2 regions of the Ligilactobacillus sp. ESL1201 genome follow, and region 1 is predicted to be linked to the other one. Evidence: riboswitches for the same ligand, from Rfam matches in the RefSeq annotation. Region 1 holds a riboswitch; the other holds the start of a gene.
The links. A riboswitch is a leader RNA that binds a small molecule or an ion and turns the genes downstream of it on or off. The one in region 1 is predicted to bind thiamine pyrophosphate.
Positions count from the first base shown of each region.

Region 2: it holds a riboswitch for thiamine pyrophosphate, as region 1 does, so the genes downstream of both, thiM (hydroxyethylthiazole kinase) here and thiW (energy coupling factor transporter S component ThiW) in region 1, are expected to answer to the same signal.

Region 1 covers NZ_CP196362.1:26,608-42,189, reverse strand. Annotated here, with positions in the region: gene srlE (PTS glucitol/sorbitol transporter subunit IIB) at 1-981, shown strand, start outside; gene ACSYSK_RS00200 (PTS glucitol/sorbitol transporter subunit IIA) at 1,015-1,389, shown strand; gene ACSYSK_RS00195 (fructose-6-phosphate aldolase) at 1,413-2,099, shown strand; gene ACSYSK_RS00190 (TetR/AcrR family transcriptional regulator) at 2,259-2,843, opposite strand; gene ACSYSK_RS00185 (ABC transporter permease) at 2,847-4,178, opposite strand; TPP riboswitch at 4,356-4,446, shown strand; gene thiW (energy coupling factor transporter S component ThiW) at 4,535-5,047, shown strand; gene ACSYSK_RS00175 (metal-dependent hydrolase family protein) at 5,168-6,376, opposite strand; gene ACSYSK_RS00170 (metal-dependent hydrolase family protein) at 6,388-7,593, opposite strand; gene ACSYSK_RS00165 (hypothetical protein) at 7,777-8,958, shown strand; gene ACSYSK_RS00160 (APC family permease) at 9,035-10,423, opposite strand; gene ACSYSK_RS00155 (gamma-glutamyl-gamma-aminobutyrate hydrolase family protein) at 10,506-11,237, opposite strand; gene ACSYSK_RS00150 (AEC family transporter) at 11,372-12,277, opposite strand; gene ACSYSK_RS00145 (sugar O-acetyltransferase) at 12,297-12,857, opposite strand; gene rhaD (rhamnulose-1-phosphate aldolase) at 13,119-13,937, opposite strand; gene ACSYSK_RS00135 (L-rhamnose isomerase) at 13,969-15,234, opposite strand; gene rhaM (L-rhamnose mutarotase) at 15,256-15,573, opposite strand.
Region 2 covers NZ_CP196362.1:1,231,971-1,247,552, forward strand. Annotated here, with positions in the region: gene ACSYSK_RS06225 (DUF2187 domain-containing protein) at 25-234, opposite strand; gene ACSYSK_RS06230 (MATE family efflux transporter) at 322-1,695, opposite strand; gene ACSYSK_RS06235 (LysR family transcriptional regulator) at 1,722-2,600, opposite strand; gene purB (adenylosuccinate lyase) at 2,699-3,991, opposite strand; gene ACSYSK_RS06245 (deoxynucleoside kinase) at 4,160-4,894, shown strand; gene ACSYSK_RS06250 (acyl-CoA thioesterase) at 5,084-5,506, opposite strand; gene thiE (thiamine phosphate synthase) at 5,619-6,257, opposite strand; gene thiD (bifunctional hydroxymethylpyrimidine kinase/phosphomethylpyrimidine kinase) at 6,257-7,072, opposite strand; gene thiM (hydroxyethylthiazole kinase) at 7,072-7,872, opposite strand; TPP riboswitch at 7,971-8,071, opposite strand; gene ACSYSK_RS06270 (ABC-ATPase domain-containing protein) at 8,160-9,839, opposite strand; gene ACSYSK_RS06275 (hypothetical protein) at 9,856-10,152, opposite strand; gene ACSYSK_RS06280 (Na+/H+ antiporter) at 10,325-12,397, opposite strand; gene ACSYSK_RS06285 (branched-chain amino acid aminotransferase) at 13,033-14,055, shown strand; gene ACSYSK_RS06290 (L-lactate dehydrogenase) at 14,087-15,022, shown strand; gene ACSYSK_RS06295 (phosphatidylglycerophosphatase A family protein) at 15,486-15,582, opposite strand, start outside.

The DNA of each region.
Region 1 (15,582 bases):
AGTATCGAAATCAAAAAAGGCTCTGGGGGTTACGGTGGGCCGCTGATCATTACCCCGACCGCCGAAAAACACCAATTTATCTACGTCACCGGCGGCAACAAACCCGATATCGTCGACAAGATCGCCCAGTTAACGGGAATGAAGGCCGTCGATGGCTTTAAAACTTCGATCCCAGACGATCAAACGGCACTAGCAATTATCGACTGCGGCGGTACGTTACGCTGCGGCATCTATCCTAAAAAGAAGATCCCGACCGTCAACATTTTAGCGACGGGCAAAAGCGGTCCCCTCGCCGAATACATCACCCCGGAAATCTACGTTTCAGCCGTGGGCGTTAACCAAATTCAGCTCACCGATAAAACGGCGACTGTCAGCGAGACCAAATCACCCGAAGAACCACAGCCTAAATACAACAGCGACCAAACGATCACTCAACAAAAAAGTAACACCAGCGCATTAGCTCGGTTCGGGATCGGCGCCGGCAAGATCATCGCGATCTTTAACCAAGCCGGTAAAAAAGCCGTCCAAACCGTGATCGAAACGATCCTGCCTTTCATGGCTTTCGTTTCCCTGCTGATTGGACTGATCGAAGGTTCTGGGCTCGGTAAATTATTCGCCAAACTGATGGTGCCAATGGCCGGCAATATTTGGGGGTTATTAGCGATCGGCTTTATCTGTTCTTTGCCATTTTTATCACCGATCCTAGGACCAGGCGCCGTGATCGGCCAGATCATCGGAACCTTGATCGGCGTTGAGATCGGTAAAGGCCACATCCCACCCCAGTACGCATTGCCGGCATTATTTGCTATCAACACGCAAAACGCCTGCGACTTTATTCCGGTTGGTTTAGGACTAGAAGAAGCCGAATCAGACACCGTCGAGGTCGGCGTGCCTTCCGTTTTGTATTCCCGTTTCTTAAACGGCGTGCCGCGGGTCTTCGTCGCTTGGTTAGCCAGCTTTGGCCTGTACCCCGGCAAATAGCCGCGCAAATTTAATTTTATTGGAGTGAGTTTAATGAAAGACCCTTTATTCACGACTAAGGTAGTCGCAATCGGTCAAGAAGCAAAACAGTTTAAAGATATCAACATGGTTATTTTATTCGGTGAAAACGCCCCGGAAGCGTTGCGTTCATCGTGTTACATCATCGAGATCGTCCCGGTGCAAGGTACGATCACCCCCGGCATGGACTTACAGATCGCTGACGAGCACTTTGAGATCACCGCCGTTGGTAACGAGGTCCAGCAAAATTTAGCCAACCTCGGGCACATCGCGATCAGTTTTGACGGCAGCACACAAGCCAAATTACCGGGAACACTCTACGCACAAAAAAAGGCTTATCCTGATATTGCGGTCGGCTCGACTATCACCATTACGGCTACTGAAAATTAATTTATCATAGAAAGGTGAGTACAATGGAATTTCTCTTAGATACCAGTGACATTGCCACGATCAAAAAATACGTCGACGTGATCCCTTTGAGCGGCATCACGACCAACCCGACGATTTTAAAGAAAAACAACACGCGCAACTTATTTCAAGATCTAAGTCAGATCAAAGAAATACTGGGAAAGCAGCGAACGTTACACGTACAAGTTGTCGGCACTACTACAGAACAGATCGTTGCCGACGCGCACACCATTTTGCAACGTTTGGGAAAAGACACCTACGTCAAAGTTCCGACCAACGAAGCCGGACTGGCCGCGATGAAAATCTTGCACAACGAAGGCGTCCACCTGACGGCCACGGCGATCTACACGGCATTTCAAGGCTACCTCGCCATCAGCGCGGGGGTCGAGTACATCGCACCTTACTACAACCGCATGGTCAATTTAAACATCGACGCCTCCCAAGTGATCGCTGGCTACGCCCAACAGATCAAACGTTCCCACGCACACACTAAGATCCTAGCAGCTAGTTTTCATACCGTCCAACAGGTTAACGAAGCACTGGAGCACGGCGCACAGGCCGTTACGATGGGACCCGACGTTTTAAAAACGGGATTGACGGCTTCGGTGATCGGTGCGGCGGTCGCAGATTTTACCGCCGACTGGCAAGCTCTTTACGGCCAAACCACGATCGCTGACATCGCTATTAAGTAGTAACTAAATTGTTAAACCAACAAAGGAGGAGTTGGGACAAAAAGTGCTGCTTTTTGGAGCACGATCAGTCTATTACTTACGGAAAACAAAAAGAGTCTAGGACAAAACTTTATTTTGTCCCAGACTCTTTTTTTAGGTTAGCTCCGTCAAAATTTTCACCTAATCGTTTTTAGCGTCTACTATTAAATGATCCACAAAAACCTGCGTATTATCCGTGAGGGACTGCTGCCCGATTTGCATATTTCCCAAATCATATTCGACAACAGAACTACCAAAGTTCATTAAAATTAAATTTAAAACTTCAGCAGAAAGATTCAAATTGGGTTTAATAAGTCCCCTGCGTTGCAATTCTGTAAAAAACTCTAGCAGCAATTGATACCGGGCAGCAAAAAAGTGCTGACTAGCGGCCACCAACTCCGGAAATTCATGTCCCTCCCTAATAGCGATAAGAAATGATTGGCGGTGACTAGCGATAAAATCCTGATATTCTGCCATGATTTGTTGCACATCAGCCCGTACATCACCCGTAATTTTAAATGACTGGGCATTGGTCTGAATTTGAGCAATATAATTATTGACCAAATACTGCAACAGGGCCTTTTTATTAGGAAAATGGCGAAATAAGGTACTTTCATTAATTCCCGCTTCTTGGGCAATTTTACGCGTAGTAGTTCCACGATACCCGTACTTGCTAGCTAATTTAGCAAAGGCACGCATAATTTTTTGCTCCGTATTATCCGACATTGCTTAACACAACTTTCTTAAATCAACAAACGGTTGTTTTTTACGGATAATTATAATAATTAAATTGATAATAATCAAACTAACCAGTAAAGTAACCTGTCCTAACAACGCGGTTTGTAAGCCACGCCCACCGTAAAAATTAATAAAATTAGCACCGATATTGTAATACATCGGTGAAATATAATGCATCAGGCGATAAAAATCATTCATTGAAGCCACTGGCAGCATGCCTGCCCCAGAAACAATTTGAATCATCGTTAAGAAAATATTTATCGTGACTCCAATTTGCCCGGCAATAAAATAAGAAACACTAGTGAAATTAAAAACAGTCCACATAAATAAGCTCTGCGTAAACCACAAAAGTCCTAAGTTTAACTGGCTTAAATTTAACATGGCACTCATAGCCCAAGAAACCAAAAAGCCATTGACAAGCGAAATTATTACATAGGCAATTTCAGTATCTAAAAAGGCTTTAAAGCGGCCAATTTGTGGCACAAATTTAGTATAAGTTCCGTACAGCAGCAAGGAAGCCATCATCGTTCCTAAAAATAATGCAATCGTCGTTAAAAAGGGAGCCATGGTATAGTTTAGCCCCTTATTATTAATGGGATTTTCATTCTTAGTAGTGATCCGAATTACCGGCTGAACTTGTCTTTGTGCTTGTTGATCAGCCTGTTGCAAGATCCCTTTTGTGGTACTTTGAACGCGATGCTTTATTTGTTTTTGCTGCTTCTGTGTTTGTTGCTTCAGTTGCGCGGCTAACTGTGCTTGCTGCTTTGGTGGGGCGGCAGCAATTTGTTGTTGGGCAATTTGCAACTTGGATTGCGCACTTGCTTTTTGTTGGTTCAGCTGCTGTTTCAGAGCAGTTAATTGGGGTTGCGCCAGTTTTACAGTCGTTTGTTTTAGCAGCAGTTGACTAGTTAAAGTCTGACTAATTCGTTGAATAACTTGATTCATAGCGGTATTGACACTAGCCGGATTGGCCTGATTAGTATAAATCTTTATTTGTGGTTGCTGGCCTCTTATCGCTTTAGTAGCAAACTGGGCAGGAATATCGACCACCAAGTATGTTTTCCGTGCATCTAAGTCGCTTTTAGCTTGCTGCAGATCAGTAGTCTGATGAACGTGGTCAAAAGGTAATTTGTGCTTAAGCTGACGCACTAACGTTTTGTTGGTGGTAGAGTTGCTGACCATGGTTACCGGCAGTTTTTCCAAATTATTAGGCATCGCCTGATACCCGGTAAAATAAATCACAAAAATCATAATTCCAAAAATTAGCGTGGCTAAAAAAGCTAAGATAACTCCACGACTAGCTAAAAAATTTTTTAATTTCATACAATAACCCTCCTCTTATGTACTACCTTGATAGTACGCGGTAACTTTTCTAAAAGCAAGTGCTTGCTTGCAAAAAAGTTAAATCATTTCCTCGTTCAAGTAAAACTTCCCCAAACTGAACATAATTAACCTGGTGTTAAATTAAATAAAGCGTTATAATGACGATTGTAATCAAATAAAAAGTCTACGGGGTGCTGGTAACAGCTGAGATGATACTCGTGAACCTGCTCTGGGTAATGCCAGCGAAGGAATAGGCGCTAAACTAAAAAATCACTGCCTATTCGTGCGTATACGAATAGGTTTTTTATTTGCGTTTGTGCTTCACCGCGCTCCGCGACTTAAAAGGGAGTAAAACAATGACTCAACAAAACGTCCGTCTCAAGAAACTAACACTGCTAGCTTTAATGGTCGCACTCGACGTGGTCTTATCGCCTATTTTGCGCATCGAGGGAATGGCGCCGATGTCTAGTGTCGTCAACGTGATCGCCGCCGTCTTATTCAGTCCGCTTTACGCTACGTTAATGGCCTTATTTTGCGGGATTTTAAGAATGCTATTATTGGGGATTCCGCCACTGGCACTGACCGGCGCGGTCTTTGGTGCCTTTTGTGCCGCTTGGGGATACCATATCACGCATAAGACGTGGGCCGCCGCGATCGGTGAGATCTTTGGCACGGGGATCATCGGCTCACTACTCTCATACCCCGTGATGGCCTGGTTTACCGGCACGACTAATGGCCTGTACTGGTTTGTTTACACCCCGCGTTTCTTGGGTGCGGGAGTAATGGGATCCGTAGTAGCGTGCTTATTATTGATTAAACTGGCTAAAACCAAGCCATTTCTTAGAGCGCAGGAGCTATTTCACAAATAAACTACAAAATAATCTGGTCACTTAGTCATTTACAAGACAAAAAAAGAAGTTGCGCTCAACTACCGCGCTAACTTCTTTTTTAGTATTCAAAATATACCGAACATTTACATTAATTATTTTTTATTTGACCTGCTGGCCGCTTTGGAAAACCCGCTTATTAGCAGTTTGGACGGCCTTAATATCTGCCAGTGGATTGGCATCTAGCATTAACATATCGGCGATCTTACCCGCAGCTAAAGTCCCCCGTTCATCATCAATGTGCAATAATTCGGCGGCATTGCGGGTCGCACAAACCAGTGCCTGTGCGTTAGTCGCCCCGATCGTCGTCAGCAATTCGATCTCGCGGGCCGTGCCGTTATCAAAACGGTTAAACGGCGTACCCGCATCGGTACCAACCGCAATTTTAACTCCCTGACGCAGGGCCTTACCCATATTTTCAAAGAAATCCTGCTTGATGCCATCGTTTTTACGCAACATATAATCAGGTAACGTCTCACGCCCATAGTCAGCAATACACTGTGGTGCATTGAGGGTCGGTACCAAAAAAATGTTGTGCTCTTTCATGTACTCACACTGCTTTTCATCGACGTAAATGCCGTGTTCGATCGAATCGACCCCGGCTTCTAGTGACAGCTGAATGCCGCGGTTACCCTGCGCGTGAGAAGCAACCGTCATGTGTTTAGAATGTGCTTCTTCGACCGCCGCTTTTAGTTCCGCACCGCTTAATTCAATATCATCGATCTCGTCGGTCGCGGACATCACGCCGCCTGTCGCCATCACCTTGATATTTTTAGCCCCGTGTTTAAATTGCACCCGCACGGCGTGGCGCATTTCGTCCACCGAATCGGTCAAATGCCCCCACTGTGCATCGCCATCGACCCCTTCGACAAAATCGCCATGGCCCCCGGTCATCGTCATCGGGCGTCCCGACCCCATAATGTGGGGTCCTTGAACTTTTCCCTGTTCCATCAACGCTGCTAATTTAATATCAATATCAAAAATACAACCGCAATCCCTGATATAGGTCACGCCGGAGTCCAGCAACAGCCGTAAGTTGTGAATAGCGTTGACCGTGCCTTCGGTCTCCGAAAAATGATCCTGCCTGCTACCAAACGGATCCATCCAGATATGCGTGTGCGCGTTGATCAGGCCGGGTAACAGGTACTTACCCGTACCGTCAATTACCTGATAATCAGCACTAACTTGAGGCTTTCCTTGCCCCATTTTGTCGATTTTACCGCTTTGGTCATCAAATGCCACCCAGCTATTTTCCTGCAACGTTTCCGTAATTCCGTCGAATAACGCCACGTTTTCAATTACCTTTTTCATCCGCTCAGCTCCTAAAATTTCTTTACACCGTGCTGGTAAACACCCTTATTTTCCTGTTGGACCGCCTTAATATCAGCCAACGGGTCTTCATCTAATACTAAAAAGTCAGCATACTTACCTTTTTCTAAGGTACCATATTCGTCTGCAATCTTCATCAATTCGGCAGCAGATTTACCAGCAGCGACTAACGCTTGGTAATTAGTAGCACCAACACGAGTCATCAACTCTAATTCAAAACCAACATCCTTAAAACCATTAAATGGAGTGCCTGAATCTGTACCAAATGAGATCTTAACCCCAGCTTTAATTGCAGCCCCAATCCGTGCAAAATAAGTTTTCAAAAATGCTTTTGCTTTATCTAGCATGTACTGTGGTAGTTTACCTTCACCATATTCAGGAATTGTGTAACCAGCAATTAACGTTGGAGTTAAGTAGATACCCTTTTCGATCATCAATTTAATATCCTCGTCTGTGATGTAAGAGCCGTGTTCGATCGAATCCACTCCCGCCACGATTGCATTGTGAATTCCGCGAGCTCCTTCAGCATGCGCAGCAACAGTCATATGTTTAGAATGAGCTTCCTCAACAGCGACTCGAATTTCCTCAACACTCAATTCCGTGTCATCAATTTGATCCGTAGCAGACATCACACCGCCTGTCGCCATCAATTTAATATTTTTGGCACCATATTTGAATGCTGTTCGCACTGCTTTACGCATTTGATCTTCGGAATCTGTCAAATAACCCCATACACCCTTACCGTCCCAACCTTCAGTAAAATCACCGTGACCGCCCGTCATTGACATCGGCCGACCGGAAGGCATGATTCGTGGTCCAACAATCGGATACGGACCGTTCTGTGCCATTTTAGCTATTTTAATATCCGCGTCAAAAACACTACCACAATCACGAATATAAGTGACTCCGGCTTTTAGTAATTCTGCCAAATTATGCAGTGAAGCAATCGTTCCTTCTGCTTCCGACAAATATTCTAGTGGCATATTGCCGTAAGGATCCATCCAAACGTGCGTATGAACGTCAATCAAGCCAGGCATTACGTACTTATTACTCAAATCAACGGTTTGTTCTGCAGTGGGAGCATTGCCCGTACCAAGCTGAGTAATTTTTCCTTGCTCATCAACTACAAACCACGCATTATCCTGCATTTTTTCCTGAACACCATCAAATAACTTAAAATTTTTATATAATGTTTCCATGCTTTTCTCCCACCTTTTTAAGTAAGCTCTTAACAAATATGTCAATTTATAATTACATTTAATTTAACATACTATCTTGTTAAAATCACTATTGTAAAATAATATTTTTTTGATATTATTAATTAATGCTAAACTTTATTGCACATTTTTATAATCGTTTTGTCATTTTAAAGGAGAAGGTCTATGAAATTTATTATCGCTTTTGGAGTTGTAATGTTGTTCATGTTTATCGGTGAATGGGTCTCGTCAGCTACCAAAGCTTACATTCCATCCGTCTTTGTCAGTGCTTTGTTATTCGTGATTGGCTACTGGACAATATTACCTAAAGATATCGTTGCTCAAGCTAGTTTCGGTCCTACATTTGCTAATGTGTGTATCTCATTGCTATTAGTTCACCTCGGTACCTTAATGAACTTAAAAGAACTGCTGCAACAATGGAAAGCCGTTTGCATCGCACTACTCGGTATTGCTGGAACTGTCCTGTTAACTCTAACTATTGGTTCGTGGATCTTCGATTGGCATACAGTAGTCGCAGCTATTCCACCGCTAACAGGTGGATTAGTTGCAGCGTTGTTGATGAGTAACGGATTAAAAGCAGCGGGAATCACTTCTTTGATTGCTTTACCCGTAGCAATGTTTGTTTTACACTCCGTGATTGGCTATCCATTAACGGCGATCATGTTAAAAAAAGAAGGGCGCCGCGTCGTAAAAGAATACCGCGCCGGTAATATTAAAGACATCGAGCCAAAACAAAAAACGGCTGCCTCTTCTACGGCAGCAACTCACCAATTTTTAGGACTACCAGCTGAATACCAAACAGCTGCTTTTACTTTATTTAGGGTAGCGTTAATTGCATTATTAGCCAACGGCTGTAGTCTACTGATCCATAATGCGATCAATGCTAACGTAATCTGTTTGATTTTCGGTGTAATTGCTCATCAATTAGGATTCTTAGAAGACAGTGCTTTAAATAAAGCTGGAGTCTTTCAATGGTTGATGTATGGTTTATTAGCTTATATCTTTTCTCAGTTAAATATCACAACTCCAGCAATCATGGGACGAGTAGTAATTCAGATCATAGTATTAATCTTACTCGGATTATTAGGAATGTTTTTAGCATCGTGGATCTTAGCTAAGCCATTTGGTATGAGTGGTGCAATGGCATTTGCCTGTTCTTTAACGGCCTTATTTGGTTTCCCGGCAGACTACGTATTAACTACTGAGGTTTGCCATATTATTGCATCAAATGAAAAAGAAGAAGCCGTTTTAGTAGATCAAATATTACCCAAAATGCTAGTAGGAGGATTTGCGACAGTTTCAGTAGCATCAGTGATAATCGCGTCGGTATTTTTGAAATTACTATAAATCTGAATCTTAATACTATAAACGTGTGTAAAAGAGACTAGGACGAAAAATTTTGTCCTAGTCTCTTTTGTACAGTTTATTTTCGTTCTAATTTCGTCAACCACCAAACAAGCAACGGCAAAACCACGAAGCCAAACACCATCACACCGATGGCAAACCAATTAACGCCTACGACTTGACCATTGATCACAATGCCAAATTGCACTTTCCAGTTATATTCGAGCAGTAATAAAAGCACCAAGACGATCGACAAAACCGGGAAAAACACGTCGGTCACTACATTTTTCGGTGCATCCAACACGGAACCTTTGACCTTGCCCCGATAAAATTGAATTACCGCTAACGGCACCACGATGAATCCTAAGAACCGGACCATCGCGCTTAACGTGATCAAATTTGTTAAGTTATACTGAAATGCCAGCGGGATCAACAACGCTAAGACGATCGAAATCGCAAAAGTTCGGGCAGGAAAATTATTCCGGGTCCTTTTAGTCAGCACCCCAGAAATTTGCCCCTCGCGCGCCATTGCTTCTAGGATCCGGGGCGCATTGAAACTCGAAGCGACGTTGATCCCCAGCATCGAGATCAGCGCTCCCACCAAAATAATATCTCGTAAGATAGGATTGGTAAAAATGGCGGCGATAGCGACAACTTGCTTGGTCGTCATCAGTGTTTTCGGTGCCAAAACTAGCGCCACAGCCACTACTCCGATATAAACGGTGGCGATGATCAAAATTGCTAACGGGATCGCCCGGGGTAAATTCTTCTCCGGTTTTTCCATATCCTCTGCTCCGGAAGCCACGGTTTCAAACCCCGTAAAAGCATAAAATGCCGCGACAATTGCCATCACAAAGCCCTTAGTAGTTAGCGGTGGCACAATTTTGACGCCGTTTCGGGTAACCTGATTGACCGCACTTAAATGATGGACCGTTCCGGTGATCACCAGCAGCACCACGCCTGCGCTAATGATTAGCAAAAGTGCGGCTAATTTACCGATAGTTGCTCCGTTCATCACGTACTTAACGACTTTTTGCCCAAATAAATTGATCAGCGTGATCACGGCCAGCAACACTAAAAAACCCAAAGTTATGCTGACAGGTTTATTAGGATCGCCACCAAATATCGAGAGCGTCGACTTGATCACCCCGACTGCCATCACACCCCACGCTACGCTAGCCGAAAAATAACGTAAAATTCCAATGTAAAAGCCCACTCGATCACCAAAAGCAGCCTTGGAATAGGCGTAAGACGCTCCGGACTCGTTAACATATTTAGCAGCAGAAGCAAATGACACCGCTAAAACCGCGGCGAACAGCGCGGCAATCAGGTACACGAGCAACGATTTACTCCCCGCCTGACTGACCACACTACCCGGTGTTAAGAAAATCCCAGAGCCAATAATAGAATTGATTGCTAGAAAAACGATCGACCAAAAACCTAGTTTATCGCTTTGTTGTTTACCCATTTCTCTATTCCCTCTTTATTTGTAATGCTCTTCTCTCAATGAATGCTTCCAGGAGCTTGTCTAATTGCGCTCGGCAAGCACCTTACTTTGCAGCTTGATCAATCACAAATTTAAATAAATTATTCATAAATGCTACCTCAGAATTGTTGTGCAACATCTCCGGGTGCCACTGCACGCCGATCACCGTTCCTGCCGCATTTTCTATCCCCTCAGTCACGCCATCAGGCGCAGTCGCACTTGCACGCAAATCCGGCGCTACTTTTTTGATCAGTTGGTGATGAAATGAATTGACCATCAAATCTGTTTTTCCCAGCACCCGAGCTAAGTGACTGCCGGCTTTAACGCGCACACTGTGAGTTACCATCTCCGGAACGTGACCTTGATTATGACGGTAGGTCAACTGTTTTCTGTACGAACTGTCCTGATACAAACTACCACCGTGTGCAACGTTGATCAGCTGCACGCCCCGACAAATTCCAAGCACAGGGAGCTGCTTTTCCTCAGCCAACTGCAGTAACTGTAGCTCATAACGATCACGCAACGGCCACGTTTCACCTAACTTAGGCAGCGGTTCTTCATCGTAAAAACGCGGATCGACATCATAGCCCCCGGATAAAATCAGTCCCTGTACCTGTTCCAACTGCACGGCCGCCAGTTGCAGGTCATCGGTTACCGGAATTATTAACGGGATCCCGCCATTTTGGGCAACGGCTGAAATGTAATCCTCGTTAACATAACTACGATAGTAACCAGGAAACATTCCACCCTCATCCCTCAGCCGAGAACCAGTGATCCCAATCAGTGGTTTGTTCATATGTATTCCTTCTCTCCAACAATTGTTTTCGATTTTATGCGTCATTACTTTCAATGTCAAATATTAGTAAGGGGGCGAAACATTTTTTAGTTTCGTCCCCCAAGAATTTTTTAAGTTAAATATTTTAGCCCTTACTATAACAAATTTAACAGCACCGTCAACGTCACCACACTGCACAAAGTCGTCAGTAAAGTACACGACGACACAAATTCGGGATTAGCCTTAAATTGAATTGCATATAGTGTTGTATTAGCTGCGCTGGGCATCGCTGCCATGATAATGATAATTTTGCCCAAAAGCCCACCAATCATAAATAGCTTACAGATTACTACCGCCAACAATGGCGAAATCACCAGTTTCATGACTACTGCTAAACTCAATGTTCCACGTGAAACATTTTGCACGCTAACTGCCGCCAGTTGCATTCCTAGGATCAACATGATCAAGGGAATCGCCATGTTGCCGATCATGTTAACACTCTTCATCAGATTAGCGGGCACCTGAATGCGGTAATAATGTAACAAAATAGCGGGTAAAATTACGTAATTCATCGGCTGTTTGAGCACTGCCAAGCCCGCTTCTTTCATCCCCGCGGCTCCACTTTTAGTCGACGATGCCGCGATATAGACCCCAACGATGCCCATCAAAATATTATGAAAAACCATGATCATCATCGCGTAGCTATTACCTCGACTACCAAACGCAAATAATACTAATGGCACGCCGTAATTTCCGCTATTAGGAAACACCGTCGACAGTAAAAAGCCATTGCGTTGTGCCCGCGTTAACCCCCGTAACTTAGCAATTACTACTCCCAACGCGATTAAAGCTAACATAATCAGCGTTGACGTAATGACCACATTAACGAAACTCCAGTTTAAATCTTGCTGGTAAAAAGTATTAAAAACTAAAAATGGTAATAACAAGTACATCGCTAAAGTCGACAACGGCTGTACGTCTAACTGAAATATTTTTTGAAAAATAAAACCACACAAAAAAATCAATAAAACTGGCAACATCACCGTTTCAAACGCAGTCATCCTAATTCCCTCTTACCTTTTAAGATAATTTTCTGATCACCCGCGCCGGTGAACCTGCCAACACCACGTTATCGCCAAACGATTTGGTGACGGTTGAATTTGCGCCAACGATCACGTTATTTCCCAACGTAACTCCCGGTAAAACCACCGAGCTGCCGCCCAACCACACGCTATTGCCGATGGTGATCGGCTGTCCCAAGCCAATGTATGAGTTACGCCGTTTGGCATCTTTGGGGTGATCAGCCGAATATAGCTGCACTTTGGGTGCCATGAAGCAATTATCACCGATCGTGACCGGAGCGATATCGAGGATCGTGCAGTCATAATTACACAAAAAATTATCACCGACGTGAATATTATAACCAAAATCGCACCTGAAATTCGGCTGCACGTACGGATTTTTACCAGCGGAACCAAAAAGTTGACGAATCACTTTGTCTTTTTGTTCAGTGGCGGCATCATCCAATTCATTTAATTCTTTGCATAGCCGCCGGGCATGAGTTTCATCGGCCGCTAATTCCGGATCAAAAATATAATAAGGTTCTCCTGCTAATAATTTCTGCTTTTCTGTTTTTTCCACTAGATAAACTTCCTCTCAAGTTCAAGCCGCAAGTTTTTTCAATCTCAAGACTGCAAAAAAGGAACTGGGACAAAACTCTGTTTTGTTCCAATCCCATTTTTGGTTTCCGTAAATAATAGATTGATCGTGCTCCAAAAAAGCAGCAGTTTGTGCCTAGCTACGTTTCAAAATAAAACCAAAGTACAGGTTTTTACTTCGAAACTAGGCTAGCGCTCGACTGCTAAGCGCTTTTTGTCGCAACTCTCCCCGTTTTGTTTCTTGTTAATCTAAGAAATCTGGATTGGCCGTTACGTGAAATGATTTTGCCAAATCATGTAACTGTTCATCCGTGATCTCTTGTAAGATCTTGCCGCCTTGTGCACAGATCTGCGAGTAGATCGTAGCTGCTTTTTCTACGGTTTCGATCAAGCCAAAGGCCTCATCCAAGCTTGAACCAGTGCCAAAGATCCCGTGATGGGGCCACATCACTGTCCGGAACTTACTCATTTTCGCTGCAGTTGCTTCGCCAATTTCGTTAGTCCCTGGTGTCATGTACGGAATCACGCCGATCCCTTCCGGAAAGACTACCAATGATTCGGCCTGCATCTTCCACAACAGACGAGAAATGCTTCTCTCATCCAATTCATGTGTGAAGGACAATGCGACCAAATTAGTAGGATGGCAGTGCATTACGACGCGGTGACTCGGGTCTACTTTAAGTCGTTCGATGTGGGACATCAAGTGACTTGGAAATTCCGAAGTCGGCGCAGCGCCATCTTCGTAGCCCCATAACAGATCCGCATGCGTGCCATCGGATGTGATCTTGACTAATCCTAAATCCAAATTTGTCTGATGGATCACATTTCTAAAGTAGCGGCCAGTGGCTGTCACTAAGAAATAAGCACCTTTTAGTGCACTGGCATCAAAACCGAGGTCAAACGTCTTTTTAACAGTACCAATATCGTCAAAACCTGCCACGTCTTCTGCAGTTAAGCGCAACGAAACGTTGCCACCATTACGTTCATCCCAGCCTTCTTGGTAGGAAGCCTGAGTAACCTCTGCTACTTTTTTAACATATTTTGAAGCGCCAAAACTCGTCATTATACATTCTCCTCTATCTCATGCCTTGATTTTAGTTACGTTTAAACTGAACGTCTTTTTCATACTGGCGAATTTCTTTTAACCAATCCATGCCAACCGGAACGTTATTTCTTAAGCAAAATTCGTCCCATACAGCGCCAAATGGGAATGACTTCAATTCTTCGGTTTCAACCAAACGTTGAGTGAAGTCATAGTTTAATTCGTCTTTCTTCAATTGATCCAGTGGAGCTAACATTGCTTGTAAAAGTGCCTTTTGTGTAGCACGAGCTCCGATTACCCAAGCGGCTACCCGGTTGATCGTAGCGTCGAAAAAGTCCAAGCCGATGTTGGTCTTATCTAATTCATCATCACGAACTAACGAACGGGTGATCCGTTGCAAGGCTTCGTCAAAGATTACTACGTGGTCACTATCCCAACGAACAGGACGAGAAACGTGTAGCATCAAGCCGCGACCGAAGAGCAAATGAGCGGAAAACTTATCCGAAACGTCTTCTGTTGGATGCCAGTGACCTGCATCGATCGTCCACAATTTATTTCTTGTCAAAGCATAGTTATTATAAAAGAGGTGAGAACCAACCGTGTAGGATTCTACGCCGGTACCAAATAATTTACCTTCAAATGATTCGAGCGTATTGTTTTCGTCATATTTTTCCTTGATAATTTCGTCCAAGGATTCCATCATCCGCCGGCGTGGAGTAACTTTATCAATTGGGTTATCCTTAAAGCCATCGGGCATCCAGAAGTTATTGATCGATTGTTGGCCTAATTCCTTACCAAAGTAATTAGAAATTGCCCGGGATTGTTTGCCGACTTGGATCCAGAAATCACGAATATCTTTTTCAGGACTAGCTAAGGTGAAGTTATTCTTCATCTTTGGATGGGAGAAAAATGTTGGGTTCATGTCCAGACCAATGCCTTCTTGTTTAGCCCAGTCTACCCAATAGGTGAAATCTTCCGGTCCAATTTCATCAAAATCTTTTTTCTTATCGCTTACGGCATATAAAGTATGCAACTGTACCTTATGCTTGCCCGGAATCAACGATAATGCTTCGTGTAAATCACCCGTCAATTCGTCAGGTGTGCGTGCGATACCAGGGTAGTCACCACTAACACCGATCCCGCCAGTTAATTCTTGTTCCGGGTTAACGAAACCGTGAATATCATCGCCTTGCCAGCAATGAACTGATAACTTAACTTTCTTCAATTGCTCCATTGCCTTTTCGGTATCGACTCCGATTTCGGCATAGCGTTCCTTAGCAGTTTGATAACTATTTTCAACATTTTCAGATTTAACCACTTAAAACATCTCCTTAAATTTTTATTCCAAATGAAAGACTTCATGTAAATCGACGGTTACCGGGCTTTTGTCCGGATTCGTGTCCATCAACGGTTCCATGTAAGCCCACCATTTCTTGCAAGCTTCGGACTCAGAGATCTGATTGTACTTAGCGACATCGTCGACTTCTAAGTAGGCAAACAAGTTGCCCGTCTTTTTGTCCAAGTAAATCGAGTAATTATGTGCCCCCGCTTCCTTTAACGCTGCTCGCATCTCAGGAAAAAGGTTATTATGCCGCCGTTCGTATTCATCATACTGATCGGGATAAACGTGCATTAACTGCCCCATTCTAACGGTCATTGATACTCA
Region 2 (15,582 bases), 800 kb from region 1:
AAACATGCCACTTGTCATTAACTATTACGAAATTTTTTTCATTGCGTTAAAACTAACAACTGCCCGGTGATGAAAATCCCCAACAGCCAGTTCATCATCTTCTTGGTACTCACTAATTGCTACCATCGCAGAATTTTCATAAATCTTTTCGATCGAACCCGTAAAATCATTTTTCAGCGAACCATACTTTTGACATTTAACTTGATCACCAATTTTAAACTTAGCCACCTGCATGTCACCCCTTATTGCTAAACATGCCTTGCATCATAACAAATTTTGGGGCAACAAGCAAGGATTTACTATTATTTAAGCAAATAAAATTTATTTAGAAAATTCTGTGTCCGCCTGATCTTGTAATTTCTTTTGCTCGCGAAAACGCAGCATCTTCACCGCCCGCAAGTAAGAAACGATCAGGACGGCACACGAACCCAACCACGCTAACGGACTAGCAAAACACGCCCCGGCATAACCAAAACGCGTCGCCAAAAATAAGGCCGCGCCCATCCGCATTACCAACTCGGCGATCCCCGCCAGTGTCGGGACACCACTTTGTCCCAGTCCCTGTAGGGTATTTCTGAAGATAAATAAGATCGCCAACAACGGGTAAAAAGTGGCGTTGATATTAAAATAAACCTGCGATAAATTCAGTACCCCGGTAGTGTGGCCGACAAATAAGACCACTAGCAATTGTCCGCAGCGGATCACCAAAAAAGCCGCCACGATACTAAAGGTCACCGAAACTGCAGTCGCGGACTTCACGCCCCGCAAGATCCTGCCAAATTCCTTAGCACCGTAATTTTGTGCGGTATAAGTCGCCATTGCTACCCCAAAAGATGACAGGGGCAAAGTGGCGATCTGATCGATCTTGCTGGCGGCAGTCGTGGCAGCCACCGCGGTGGTTCCTAGAGAGTTCAACGCTGACTGAATCATGATCGAACCGATCGCGATGATCGACGACTGAAAGCCCATCGGCAAACCGACGTACAGGTGCTCTTTGACCATTGGCCAGTCGATCGTTTTAAAATCACCCAGGCGCACCTGTAGTAACGGAATTCGTTTAATAATGTAGATCACACATAGTACTACCGAAAATAACTGTGCTAATAAGGTCGCAAAACCGGCCCCGGCGATCCCCCACCGAAACACGATAATGAACAATAATTCCAGTAAAATATTGACGACGGCCGCGATGATCAAAAAATACAACGGCGTTTTACTGTCACCCAAACTGCGGATCATGTTAGCCAATAGGTTATAAGCCATCTGAATGCTAAAGCCGCCAAAGATGATCGTACTAAAAAGTTGAGCGTTATGTTCGATCGCCGCAGGTGTGTTCATCAGTAATAAAATATCGCGAATAAAATATACGCTCAAAAAAGTTAAGACCAACGAGATCACCAAGCTGATCACGATACTGGTCGCAAAACTACGGCGCACCTGATAAACATCGTGAGCCCCAAAATACTGCGCGGTCATGATCGATAGTCCCGCCGTGATCCCCTGCGCGAAACCAATGATCAAAAATTGGATACTACTAGTCGAACCTACCGCGGCCAAAGCATTGACCCCTAAAGTTTGTCCCACGATCAAAGTATCCGACAAACTGTATAACTGCTGAAATAAATTGCCGATCAGTAACGGCAACGCAAAAAATAAAATCAGTTTAAGGGGACTACCCTTCGTTAACTCCTTCACCCTTTGATTTCCTCCTTATCAATTGATTATGAATAATAATCCTCTAGCCACGCCAGTGCAACCTGTAAAAACGCTTTGGTCGACGGAGTTTGTTTGCTAGTAGGTTGAGCAACTAGTGCTAATGTGCGGTAAAAATTTTGGGAAAAAGGATAGCGTTTGACGTTTCCCGTTAGTTCCTGTAACGCTAATTCCGGTAAAATCCCCAGTCCTAATCCACTTTCTACCATGGCAATGATCGAAGCGTCATCGATACTGTATTGCAATGAGTTGACCGAAACGTTGTACGTGTCGAGCGCTTGTTTGGTATCCCGGTCGTAATCGACTTGCTGTAAGATAAAAGTTTCATTTTCCACGTCCGTTTTAGTGATCGATTTGCCATTTTGCGGGGTGAAATTCTTGGGTGCAATACAATAGATCATATCACGATGGACCGGAAAAATCGCTAAATTTTCCTTGATCGGTAACGCCGAAAAACCGACATCTAATTGCCCCAAACGAACCTGTTCAGTTACCTGATTAAAATTCCCCTGCAAAACGCTGATCTCAATTTGCGGGTATTGCTTTTTAAATTTTTGAATGATCGGCGGCAACCAGTTGATACACACACTACTAAAAGCACCGATCCGTAATTTACCAGCGGCTAACCCCGTCAAGCGCGCCGCTTCTTCGGTCAGCCGTGCTTCGGCCTGTAAAATTTCTTCGACCAACGGCAAGATCTTAGCCCCGTCCGTCGTTAACGTGATCCCGGTCCGATTTCGGATCAGCAACACGCACCCTAACTCTTTTTCCAGCCCCGCGATCGAATGACTGATCGCCGAAGGAGTCACGTTTAACTTCTTAGCCGCAGCGATGAAAGTCTTTTGCTGAACGACCGTGCTAAAAACATGATAAGAAAAATCAACCATGGCTAGCCTCCCCCCTTTCGCTGATACCAGCATTTGGTTAATAAAAAAGACTTTGCCCGCTAGTTACAGCGCACAAGTCTTTTTAGTCGTTTCTACATTTACAGTCCTACGCGTTCAAAGATCTCATCGACACGCTTTAAATGCCAATGATAGTCAAAGGCATCGTCTAGGGCTGCTTGATCGAGTCTGGAAGTGATTTTAGGATCTGCTTCCAGCAATTTTCTAAAGGAGAGTTGTTCGTCCCACGCCCGGGCCGTCTTAGGCTGGATCAAATCGTAGGCCTCTTCTCTTGTCATCCCCGTATCGATCAATTTCAATAATACTCGTCCACTATAAATCAAACCAAATGTTTTATTCATATTTTTTTTCATATTTTCAGGAAAAACCGTCAAATTGTTGAGAATCTTACCGAAACGATTCAGCATATAATCTAACAAAATAGTCGTGTCAGGTAAAATGATCCGCTCCGCCGAAGAATGTGAAATATCGCGTTCATGCCATAACGAAACGTCTTCGTAAGCAGTCATCACGTGACCCCGGATCACCCGTGCCAACCCGCAAATATTTTCCGAACCGATCGGGTTTCTCTTATGGGGCATCGCCGAAGAGCCCTTTTGTCCCTTGCTAAAATGCTCTTCGACCTCCCTAGTTTCGGTTTTTTGTAAACCGCGGATCTCGGTAGCAAATTCTTCCAAACTGGTGGCGATCAATCCCAAAGTAGCCACGTATTCAGCGTGTAAGTCGCGCGGTAATACCTGACTAGAAATTTCTTGAGCAGTCAACCCTAATTTGTCACAAACGTATTTTTCCACGAAGGGATCGATATTAGCAAAAGTTCCCACGGCCCCACTGATCTTGCCGGCTTCAATGCCGTGAGCCGCGTGTTTAAAACGCTCGATGTCGCGTTTGATCTCGGAATACCACCGTGCCAGTTTCAAGCCAAAAGTAATTGGTTCCGCGTGTACGCCGTGAGTTCTGCCCATCATCACCGTGTGTTGGTACTGGCGCGCTTTAGTAGCGACGATTTCTTGAAAGTTTTCTAGATCTGCCAGCAACACCGCGTTAGCCTGTTTCAGCTGATAACCATATGCGGTATCTACCACGTCGGTACTCGTCAAGCCATAATGGACCCATTTTTTCTCCGGCCCTAACGACTCCGACACGCACCTAGTAAATGCGATCACGTCGTGGTGAGTCACCGCTTCGATCTCGGCGATCCGCTGCACGTCAAAACGCGCATTTTGGCGGACTTTAGCCGCATCTTGTGTGGGAATATGTCCTAATTTAGCCCACGCTTCGACGACTGCGATCTCCACTTCTAGCCAGCATTCATATTTTTTTTGATCGTTCCAAATTGCAGCCATCTGCGGTCTAGTATACCTTGCAAGCATGATTGTTTCTCCTCAAATTTTATTTTGACACTGAATTCATTGTACCATGTAAAATTTAACTTTGGCTATTTTTAACGTTAATGTTGCGTTACCCTATTTCTTGAAAAGCACCCCGGCGCAATGTATGATGGATAAGATGTTTAAACCAAAAAAGGAGTTGGCTTCATTTTGATTACCTTATCCGGTATTATCGGTTCCGGCAAATCTAGTTTAACTAAAATTTTATCCGACGAATTAGGAACACGCGCTTTTTACGAACCAGTAGACGACAACCCCGTTTTGCCCTTATTTTATCAGGGAAACGAAATTGCAGCCCAAAAACGGCAAGCTGGTCAAAAAGATGCTTCTAACCCTTATGCTTACTTGTTGCAAACTTTCTTTTTAAACCGTCGCTTTAAAATGATCAAAGAAGCTAAGACCGCCGACAATAACGTTTTAGACCGCTCGATCTACGAAGACGCCTTATTTATGAAAATGAATACCGATATGGGTAATGCCACTGAGATCGAATACCAAATTTACCAAGAACTATTAGCCAACATGCTTGCGGAATTAAAATTCGTCACGCAAAACCAACACCCCGACTTGCTCGTGATCATTCACGTTTCTTACGAGACCATGATCGCCCGGATCAAAAAACGCGGCCGCAAGTACGAACAGATCGAAACGGACCCTTCACTAGTCAGTTACTATCACCAACTCTTAGAATACTACCAAAAATGGGAAGATTCTTACCAACTTTCACCTTTATTGGTGATCGACGGGGATCGTTACGATTTTGTCGAAGATCAAAGTGACCGCACCGTCGTACTCGACCAGATCGAAGAAAAATTAGTCTCGTTAGACAAATTGTCACCGACTGACCTAAAACGTTTGCGAAAACAGCGTGAACAAAATGACTAAAAAATAATAAAAAAAGAGGAAGCTGGGACAAAATTCTGTTTTGTCCCAACCCCTCTTTTTTGGTGGTGTCAAATATCTGCGGGAGTGTCGCAGAGCTATGTTGATTCACGGCTACTTTTCACTTACTTTTTTAATCGCGCTACGCAAGGTAAGATTTGTAAGCTAGCCGCCTTGCTGCGCAGCTTGATTTTAATCGTCAGCTTCCACAGCTTGTAGTTCCTGCAACTTAGCGTAAAACTGTGGCAGGTCTTTTGCCAGATCGACTATCCGTCCGTCACGGTCTAAAAAGCCGTGTGCACTTGTCGCCTCACACACTACCTGACCCGCCACACTCATCGTATAACCCAAAGTCAATTTAGCGCGTTTAACTTTTTGAATTGTCGTTACTATTTGAATAATGTCCGGATACTTAGTCATTTTGTGATACTTACATGCCACCGAAACGACCGGCGAGATCATCCCGGATTCCTCTAATTTAGCGTACGACCAGCCGATCTGTTCTAAAAAATCACTGCGCGCCTCTTCCATAAAACGAATGTAATTAGTGTGATTAGTGATCCCCATCTGATCGGTTTCGTAGTACTGAACTTTATGCGTGTATGGTTTAAGCATTGCTTTTCTCCTTATCATCAATTAATTAGACTACTACAAGTAGTTTAACACTCCTGCTTAGCTAACAATAGGAGCTGAGACGTTTAAAACATCCCAACTCCTATTATTGTAATTAATTTTTTAAAACAGCAACGCTAGCAGCAATATCAGTACTCTGCGCGATCATCGAGATCACCGCGCTACCTGCGACTCCAGTTTGAGTCACAGCCGCAACGTTAGCCGTGCTGATGCCACCGATCGCTACGACTGGTCGCTTAGCAAGCTCGTTTAATTTAGTCAGTCCCGCAAGTCCGATCACAGGCGAAGCGTCAGCCTTTGAACCCGTGATAAATACCGGGCCGCAACCATAATAAGCAATATCGGCAATTTGATTGGCCTGCGCAACTTCTTTGCGATTAGAACACGACAACCCGACAAACATCTGGTCACCCACGTCAGCAAGCACTTCTTGGACTCGCTCGTCTTTTTGCCCCACGTGAATTCCATCGGCTTTGACCATTTTAGCCAACTGTACGTCGTCATCCACGATAAAAGGCACGTGATAAGCGGCACACAACTGACGCAACCGTTTAGCCGTAGCCACACGCTCGTCAGTACTCGTTAGTCGTGAACCAGTTCCCTTATCGCGAAACTGGTAGGCGCTGATCCCCGCTTGTAGCGCCTTAGTTACAATTTTTTCTAGGGTCGTAGTCTGTGGCACATCTTGGGTACCGCAAACAAAATACGCCCGTAAAATCTCTTGCTGAAACATTATTTAGCCTCCCCGTACGCCCAGTGATTTAACGGACCATGGCCGTGGCCCACCTGGATCGTATTGGCGATCGCAGCTTGTACAAAGTCTTTCGCGGTGCGTACCGCTTTTTTCAAGGGAACCCCTTTTGCCAATTCAGCGGTCAAACAAGACGACAGCGTATCGCCCGTACCGTGCGTGCGCACCGTGTCGATCCGCGGCGCGCTCAACCAAAGATCGGTACCATCGGCAAAGAGTAAGTAGTCGGCGACGTCTTGACCAGCGGCGTGTCCACCCTTAATAATGACGTTTTTAGCGCCTAACTGCTGTAGTTTCCGTGCGGCTAAATTAAAATCCTGCTGACTCTTAATTTCAGCACCCACCAATCGCTGTGCTTCCAATAAATTAGGCGTTACCACCGTCGCCAACGGCAAGAGTTCTTCTTTGACTACCGTAATCGCATCGTCAGTCAATAATACTGCGCCCCCCTTAGCGATCATCACCGGATCGACCGTCAAGGGACCAAAATCATATTTTTGTAAGTTGCTGGCAACGTAGTGCACGTGGGCCGCATCTCCTAACATGCCGGTCTTACAAGCCCTAATGCTCAAATCGTCCGCTAGTGAAGCGAATTGCTGTGCAACCATTTCTTCTGGTAGCATTAAAGAACGTTGGACTCCCAAAGTATTTTGGGCGGTCACGGCCACGATCACCGCCGTTCCAAAAACGCGGCGTTCCTGCATCGTTTTCAAATCCGCCATGACACCAGCACCACCACCGGAATCGGTCCCTGCGATCGTCACTGCTTGGGGAAACGAATTGACCCGTTCTTCCATTAATGGACCTCCTCGTAATTAGCCCGCTGTTTGATCTGCGCACTAGTCGCTAACGTCAGTTGGTCTAACAAATTGACCGTAAAAGTTCCCGGACCAATATCAGTAGCACCACCAACCGCTAATTCTCCGACACAAGCAAATACCAGTGCAGCCGTTTGTGCCGCGGTAAAATAGTCATGGCCGCTCACCGCCAAAAATGCGGCTACGATACTCGATAACATGTCACCCGAACCAACGTGAACGGCAAATAGCGGCGTCCCGTTGTGCACGGCAACTGTTTGCGTCCCGTCCGCGATATAATCGGTCTGTCCGCTCAATAAAACCACACAGTTAAATTTGCGTGCCGCTTGGTTGGCGATCTCGATCAAATCACCATCGCCTTGACCGGCATCGATTCCCTTAGAATTCCACTCATAGCCCGCTAACGCAGCAATTTCTCCGGCATTGCCCCGGATCACCGCCACTTTAATATCTTTTAGTAACTCTAAGGCGACTTGTTTACGGTAGGCAATCGCACCAACGGCAACCGGATCGAGTACGACCGGCTTGCCCGCCTTGTTGGCAGCTAGCCCCATGGCGCGCATATGTTCTATTTGCACGGTGGTAAACGAACCCAAATTTAACGCAACCGCATCGCAGATCCCGATCATCTCAACGGTTTCACTGATCTCTTCTGACATGATAGGCGAAGCGCCGATCGCGTTGATCCCGTTAGCAACGTCTTGCACGGTCACAAAATTCGAAATGTTCAACACCACGGGATTATCTTTCCTGATCTGATCCAATAGTTCTAACTTCATCTACTAAGACTTCCTTTCACTGGTCACCTTCAGTAGTAATTGCTTTAGTTTGTTGTACGCAAAAAGGCCTCTCAGGCATGAGAAGGCCTTCAATTGCAAATGAAATAGCCGCACATCCCTACGCAAGTACTAACTTACAGGTTCTAAGGGTTCAGACATTTGTCTATCTCAGCCGGTTAAAGCTCCCCTTGCTTAACTTAATTATCGCGTTCATCATAGCAAAATTTACCAAGCGACGCAAGCCCACCAGCCGACAAATTGTAAAGCACTTGGCTAATTTTTTATCTTTAACGCAGCCGTAATTGGCGGTAGCGATTCAGCACGGCAGCGACTTCTTGTGGTCGCGGTAACGCAACATCTCCTTGATATTTAGGCGCCAATACCCGGGCCACACCAACATCTGCTATTACAGCGTATACTTCTCGCAGCACTTGGTTAAGTGTCTTATTTCCATCAAAATATTTATGGGCCAATAACCCAAGTATTGCGGCGATCCCCCTAGTTTGACTGACATCTAACAACTGTTCTAAAGCGGCTAAATCAAGCTGACTGTGCCCAAACGAAAGTTCATTTTTACCATGAACCTTAAAGCGATCACGCCGATCGTGAGCAACAAAATTGCCGGCTAACGGGATCCGCGCGGGTAAATCGCTAAAATCATTTTTAGTACTAGCGCTCACCGTTTCAGAAGCGTTTCGTGCAATTTCGTGGGCTTTTTTAGTCACGTCTAATGCCTGGTAATGATCCATCATGATCACCCTGTCGCTAACGGCAAAATAAGCACCCGATCCGCCCGTCACTAAAATGGTCGAAACGTGGAGTTGTTCGAATAATGGCTTGATCTGCGCTACAAACGGCGTGATCGGCTCTTGTGCCACCAACTGCTGCATCTGACTATCACGGATCATAAAATTAGTAGCCGAGGTGTCTTCATCGATCAACAGCGTCTGGGCCCCGCACTCCAAAGCTTCGAGCATATTAGCCGCCTGAGAAGTACTGCCGCTGGCGTTAGTCGTAGAAAAATTCGCAGTATCAACATTACCGGGAATGTTATTGATAAATGGAGTCAGGTCCGCTTTCGTCACGCTGCGACCGTCTTCGGCCCTGACCTTAACGGCAGTCGGGTCCGTCAATACTAACTCTCGCCCGTCGCCTAAACGATGATCGTATACCCCGGTTTCAAGCGCCCGTAACAGAGTAGATTTACCGTGATAACCACCGCCTACGATCAGCGTGATGCCCTCTTTGATCCCCATGCCAGTCACCTGCTGACCGTTATCTAAAGTCAATGTCACCCGTAAAGATGCAGGAGAGCTAAACGGCATGGCTGTCGCTAACGGGAGGTCGCTCGCGCCACTTTTACGCGGTAAAATGGCCCCGTCGGCCACAAAGCTTACCAGGTGGTGTTGACGCATCAGTTTTCTGATCTGCGTTTGGGTCGTAACTAATTCAACTTGACGGCGTAAACCAGCCTGATCGAGGTTGTGGTAAAACAAAGCGCTTTGCACGATGCGCGGTAACAATTCGGTCAGTAACTCCGCGGCGGCCCGGCCTAAGATCCTTCTGCCCGCCGCCGGCAAATTAGCTGTCAGTCGGACTTCGATCGTGGTAGCGGAAAACACTACGGCTGTCCGCGCTAAAATTTCCGGACCGCAAGAAACGATCCCCAACGCACCCGTTTTTTTACTACTATGAGGCTGTAATTTAGCGGCGACCGCGCCAAAACTACGAGTCAAAAAATCCGCCACCGCCAAACGCTGTTCTTTTCGTGCCAACAACTCAGCGGGAATTTTTGCGTTGGTGTTAGGCAACTCGATATGTAACCGTGACGCCGGCGCGTACGGATCGGCTTGTACGTGATCAAACGTTAAGCGGTACCATTTACACTGATAAGTCTGCTGCAACGATTTATAAGCACCATACCCCTTGTGATCCAAACTCAGTAACGCTGTTTTTAATTTATCCACAACTAATGTCTCCTCATTACGACAAAACTACTAACAAATACAATTCCCCTTGTACTATCCCGCTGCCATCTTCATCTCTAATCGTAAAGTCCTTAACGCGGTAGATCTTAGTGACCCCCTGTTGGTCAGTAACTTCGATGCGTTTGCGTTGAATGTCTTGTCCAAATTGCTGGGCTTGCGCCACCGATTTAAAACTCAGTAGGTAATGGGTGTTTAAACTCAGCGAAAAATCCTTCACTAAATTAGCATTGAGCTGCTGTTTTTCCTTGTTGTTATCGGTAAATTCTAATGTAACTGGTTCAAAATTATTCATTACTAAACAACTCCTTTGACAAATCAGTTAAGCCTACTACTAAATTTTAGTCCAAGAATTAAAATTAAGCTAATGATTTTTACCACAGTTGTCCGTCAAGCTATCCAAAAGTGGGGCTGCGGCAAAATCACTTTACCCCAGCCCCACTTTTATCTGTGACTAACTTCACGGCTTACTCGTCGATTGCCGCCGCATTTTCAGAATAATTGATATAATGTCGTAATTTAGCCGCAGTCTTGCGGTTGATCCGCCCGGATTCCAGCATCGACTGCACGGCCGCACGCTGTGCTCCTAGGACCATCGTGTGCAACTGATCGTGTTGCTTTTGGTATTCCGCAAATTCAAAATTCGATTTGTCTTTGATTCGTTCGATCCGGTTGCGGTACATGATCACGAGGTGATAAATCGTCGGCCGGTGACTCTTTTGTCCTTCGTCAGACGCCACGAAACGCGACAACGCCTTGATCGCCGCTTTAGCACATTGACGCTGGACCATCAACGATTCTTTACGCAAAACTTCCTTTTTTTGCGCCGAAGTCCACGAACCAAAAAGATGGTGGAACAACCTGCTCAATGCTCGCCAGTCGATCACAATACTTAATTTAGGTTGTTCGGAGATCCTAGCCGCGTGTTTGAGATCTTGATTTACCCGGTATTTTTCCTGCTGGTAAGTCGTCTTAGAGATCTGTTTTTGTTGGCGCAGTTTCTCGATCGTTTCTAACTCGCCTTTAAGCGCCACTTTCCGCAAAAGCGCCTCGTTTTTTAACGCCTTTTCGACTTGTTCGTCGTTTCTGATCTCCATTTCGATCTGGCGTTCCATCGACTGATAATCCAAAATCAATTCGTAACCCGCGCGTTGGTTTTTCTCGTCTATGTGTTCGTTTAAATTCGAAATAGCTAGCCTTAAAATGATCAGGTAAGCCTCATTTTCCGTTAAATAGTGCGGCTGCTGTTCATCTTGTTGTTCATCGTCGATCAAGCTTCCACGCGTTAAGATCGGCACTGTATCCTTAGCGACTAACGGCAACGTGATCACCGCCGCCAACAAACTAAAGATGATCACCGCCGACGCGATAAAGATCACCAGGTCACGTTCGGGAAAAGGAGCACCACTCGGCATCCTAAACGGCAACGATAACACCCCGGCCATCGTCACGGCGCCCCTGACACCTGAAAGTCCGGTGAGCAACGCCGACCGAAACGCTCCTTGATTTTTAGACAACTGTTGCTTTTTTTTGCTGGGAAAAATCAGGTAAATATACGACCACAAGACCCTGATCGCTAAGATGATCACCCAGGTCAAAAACGCGTAACTGAGTGCCTGAAAGGTTCCAAACTGATTACCAACGATCACGTTACGCGTCGCGTTCGGCAGGGCATTTCCTAATAAGATAAAGACAAAGCCGTTTAAAAAATAGTTCAACACATCCCACGTCCGCGTCGCCACTACCTTCAATTCCGGCCGGTAATCGACCGACGTGCCAAACTTGGTAAAGACTCCCGCAGCCACGACGCTGATCACACCGGATGCGTGTAAGACCTCTTCGGTCAGGATATAAATTAAAAACGGCGTTACGATTTGGATCGCGGTGTGAAAGACTACATCGTCGATCCCGTTTCTTTTTAACACTTCTTGTAATAGATCTAATAAGCGCTGGAGGATAATGCCGGCGATGATCCCGACGATCCCGACGTAAATAAAACTGCCGCCCGCTTTGAGTAGAGAAAAAGTTCCCGTCAAAACTGCGCTTAACGCATACTTGAAAGCCACCAGCCCCGAAGCATCGTTGATCAAACTCTCACCGCTGACTAGGTGCATAATACTTTCGGGTAACTTAGCTTTTTTAGCGATCGACTGCACGGCGATCGGGTCGGTCGGAGATAAGATTGCCGCCAACGCGAACGCCTCCATCAGTGGGATCGCTGGTAACATTTCGTGAATTAAAAAACCACCAAAGCCGGTCGTTAAAAAAACCAACAGGATCGCGTTACCTAAAATCGGCCCGCGCATCCGCCATAATTCCCGCTTGGGAAACAAGCGCCCGTCAGTGTACAGCAACGGTGCGATAAAAACCAGCAAAAACCAATCCGAACTCAGATTGATCTGATACCTGCCGCTTAAAGCCGTCACCAAACCTAACACGATTTGGATCAAACTCAAAGGGATCGATGGCAGGTAATGATTAATAATATTAGAAAACAAAATTAAGACTGCCATCAAAATCACAATTTCGATTATTTGCACGCTATTTGATCACCTTCCTTGAACATTTAAAATAAACTACTATTTTATTTTAACAAATTTATTTTCAAGCGGCAAAAATTACCGTTTGTTTTAATATTGGTAACACAAAAAGACCTAACCTCGAGCAAGGTTAGGCAAGAGAGAGAAATTTATGTGAAAAATATCACTGCCCTGAGTATAGCACTGTTTTTCCCCGATTGCACTACAATTAGCAACTTTTTTGCAGTCTACTACGCAGACTAATTTTTCATTTAAAAAATTAATCAAAACTATTGACATATCATTTTGATTAGTTTAAATTAATAAACAATTAAACTGTAATTACAAAACGCGATGACAAGGATTGTTTTATTCCGTGCTGGCTCAGAGAGTTTCCGTTCGCTGCAAGGAAAACCACCGGTTTAAAACTGCTCACCTCTAATCAAGCGATGAAGATGAAATCAATTAGTTTTCATTGGCGGCCCCCCATTATCAGGGAACGTGTCTATGAACACGTAAGCTTATGGTTCACATAAGAAAAATAGGTGGTACCGCGGTAAACGCCCTATCAAGTTGGTCTCGGACCGACTGATAGGGCGTTTTTTGTTTTCGTAACCGTAATTCATAGTTTAAATTATTTTTAGGAGGCAATACCTATGAAGCAAAAAGTAGCAGATCTTGACTGGAATAATTTAGGATTTAAGTATCATGACTTACCCTATCGTTACGAAGCTAAGTATAAGGACGGTCAGTGGCAAGAAGGCAAACTAGTTACAGAATCTACGTTTGAAATGTCCGAAGCGGCAGAAATTTTACACTACGGTCAAGAAATTTTTGAAGGCTTAAAAGCTTACCGGCGCAAGGATAACAAGATCAACTTATTCCGTCCGGAATTAAACGCCCAACGCCTGAACAAATCTGCTCAACGCATGGTAATGCCGACTTATCCGGAAGACCAATTCGTCGCCGCGGTCAAGCAAGTCGTTAAGGCTAACGAAGAATTCGTTCCCCCTTACGGTACCGGTGGTACTTTATACGTTCGCCCTTATATGTTCGGAACCACCCCAGTTTTAGGCGTCGATCCCGCTAACGAATATACCTTTAGGATCTTCGCTACTCCCGTTGGTTCGTATATCAAGGGCCTTAACCCCACCCCATACGTGATCAGTAAATACGACCGGGCTGCTTACGCCGGCACTGGTCAAGCCAAAACTTCGGGTAACTATGCAAGTAGTCTTTTACCTGAAATGGAAGCTAAAAAAGCGGGCTTTGCCGATTGCTTGTACTTAGATCCACGCGAACACAAGTACGTTGACGAATTTGGTGGTGCTAACTTCTTCGGGATCACCAAGGAAGGACAATTTGTCACTCCTAAATCCCAGTCGATCTTAATCTCGATCACCAAACGTTCACTGCTCGAAGTCGCTAAACATCAGGGCTTAAACCCAGTCGAACGCCAGATACCGTTAGCAGAAGCATTTGAAATGGCAGAAGCCGGCGCAATGGGGACCGCCGCCGTGATCTCACCCGTCGGTTCATTGACCTACAAGGGCGAAAAACACGTGATCTACGGCGAAGAAAAGACCGGCCCAGTTACGACTAAACTGTACAACGAACTGATCGACATCCAGTACGGCGACCGCAAGGGACCTGAAGGCTGGATCCAAACGATCGACTAAAAAATATTAATATTATTAGGGGGAGCAATCAATGACCAGAAAAATTGGAATTATCGGCTGTGGCCACGTTGGCGCAGCAATCGCACATCACATCGTCGTTGCCGGAGTGGCAGACGACTTAGTTTTAATCGACAGTAACGAAGCCAAATCAACGGCAGACGCTCTTGATTTTACCGACTCATTAGCTAATTTAAACTCACACGTTAACTTCACCGTTAACGACTATTCCGCGCTCAAAGACGCGGAGATCATCGTTTCGGCCGCTGGCAATATCGCTTTGCAGACCCAAACTAAAAACGCAGACCGCTTTATCGAATTTCCGTTCAACCAAAAAATGGTCCGCGAAGTCGCACCTAAAGTTAAAGAATCCGGCTTCCACGGCATCCTGATCAACATCAGTAATCCGTGTGATGTGATTACCATGATGTACCAAAAGATCACCGGCTTGCCGCAAAATCACGTGATCGGCACGGGGACACTACTGGATTCAGCCCGGATGAAACGGGCCGTCGGCTTCGCGTTAAAAGTCGACCCGCGTTCGGTCGAAGGCTACAACTTAGGCGAACACGGAAATTCACAATTTTCAGCATGGTCAACGATCCACGTGATGGACCAACCGATCACCAAGTTAGCCGCTGAAAAGGGCTTAGACCTAGACGAACTCGATCAAAGCGTGCGGGTCGGCGGCTTCACGACGCTTAAGGGCAAAGGTTGCACTAACTACGGGATCTCCGCTGCTGCCGTGCGTTTGATCAACGCCATTTTAAGCGACGCTAAGATTCAAATGCCAGTTTCGCATTACCGTGAAGAATACGGCGTTTATCTCTCATATCCGGCAATCGTTGGCAGTGATGGCATCGAACAGTTGATTCACTTAGAGCTACCGGATGACGAAAAAGAAAAACTCCAAAACTCCGCTAACTACATCAAAGGCAAATACGACGAAGCTAATCCCGAAGGTTATTAAGGTTATTAATGTTGTTGACATCCAGTCGTTTTTAAATTTAAAAGTACAAATCTACTAACAAGATTAAATACCGGCTGGCAAAAAACGGAGTTGGGACAAAAAGCGCTTAGCAGTCGAGCACTAGCCTAGTTTCAAAGTAAAACCCGAACTTGGGTTTTATTTTGAAACGTAGCTAGGCACAAACTGCTGCTTTTTGGAGCACGATCAAACAAGCTGTGAGTCAAGCCGGTTAGCGGTCGTGGACTAAGTGGCACTGACAAGCAAATCCTGTACTTGGATTTGTTTGTCAATGTCCTTAGGACCTAGACTGCTGGCTTGACGAACGCGATTAAGTCATTGCTTACGGAAAACAAAACGGGGCCGAGACAAAAGTAATTTTTGTCCCGGTCCCGTTTTTTAAAACTTTATCAACTATAATCTTAATTACGCTGCGCCAGGCAACAGTTTTACTTTGTAGCTTGATTTACGCGTACTCGTGCGCCATTTTAGCCGCAACCGCCGCCGCTAGCGCCCCGATCAGATCATCGATAAAAGTATTGACCTGACCGTTTTTACTGGTA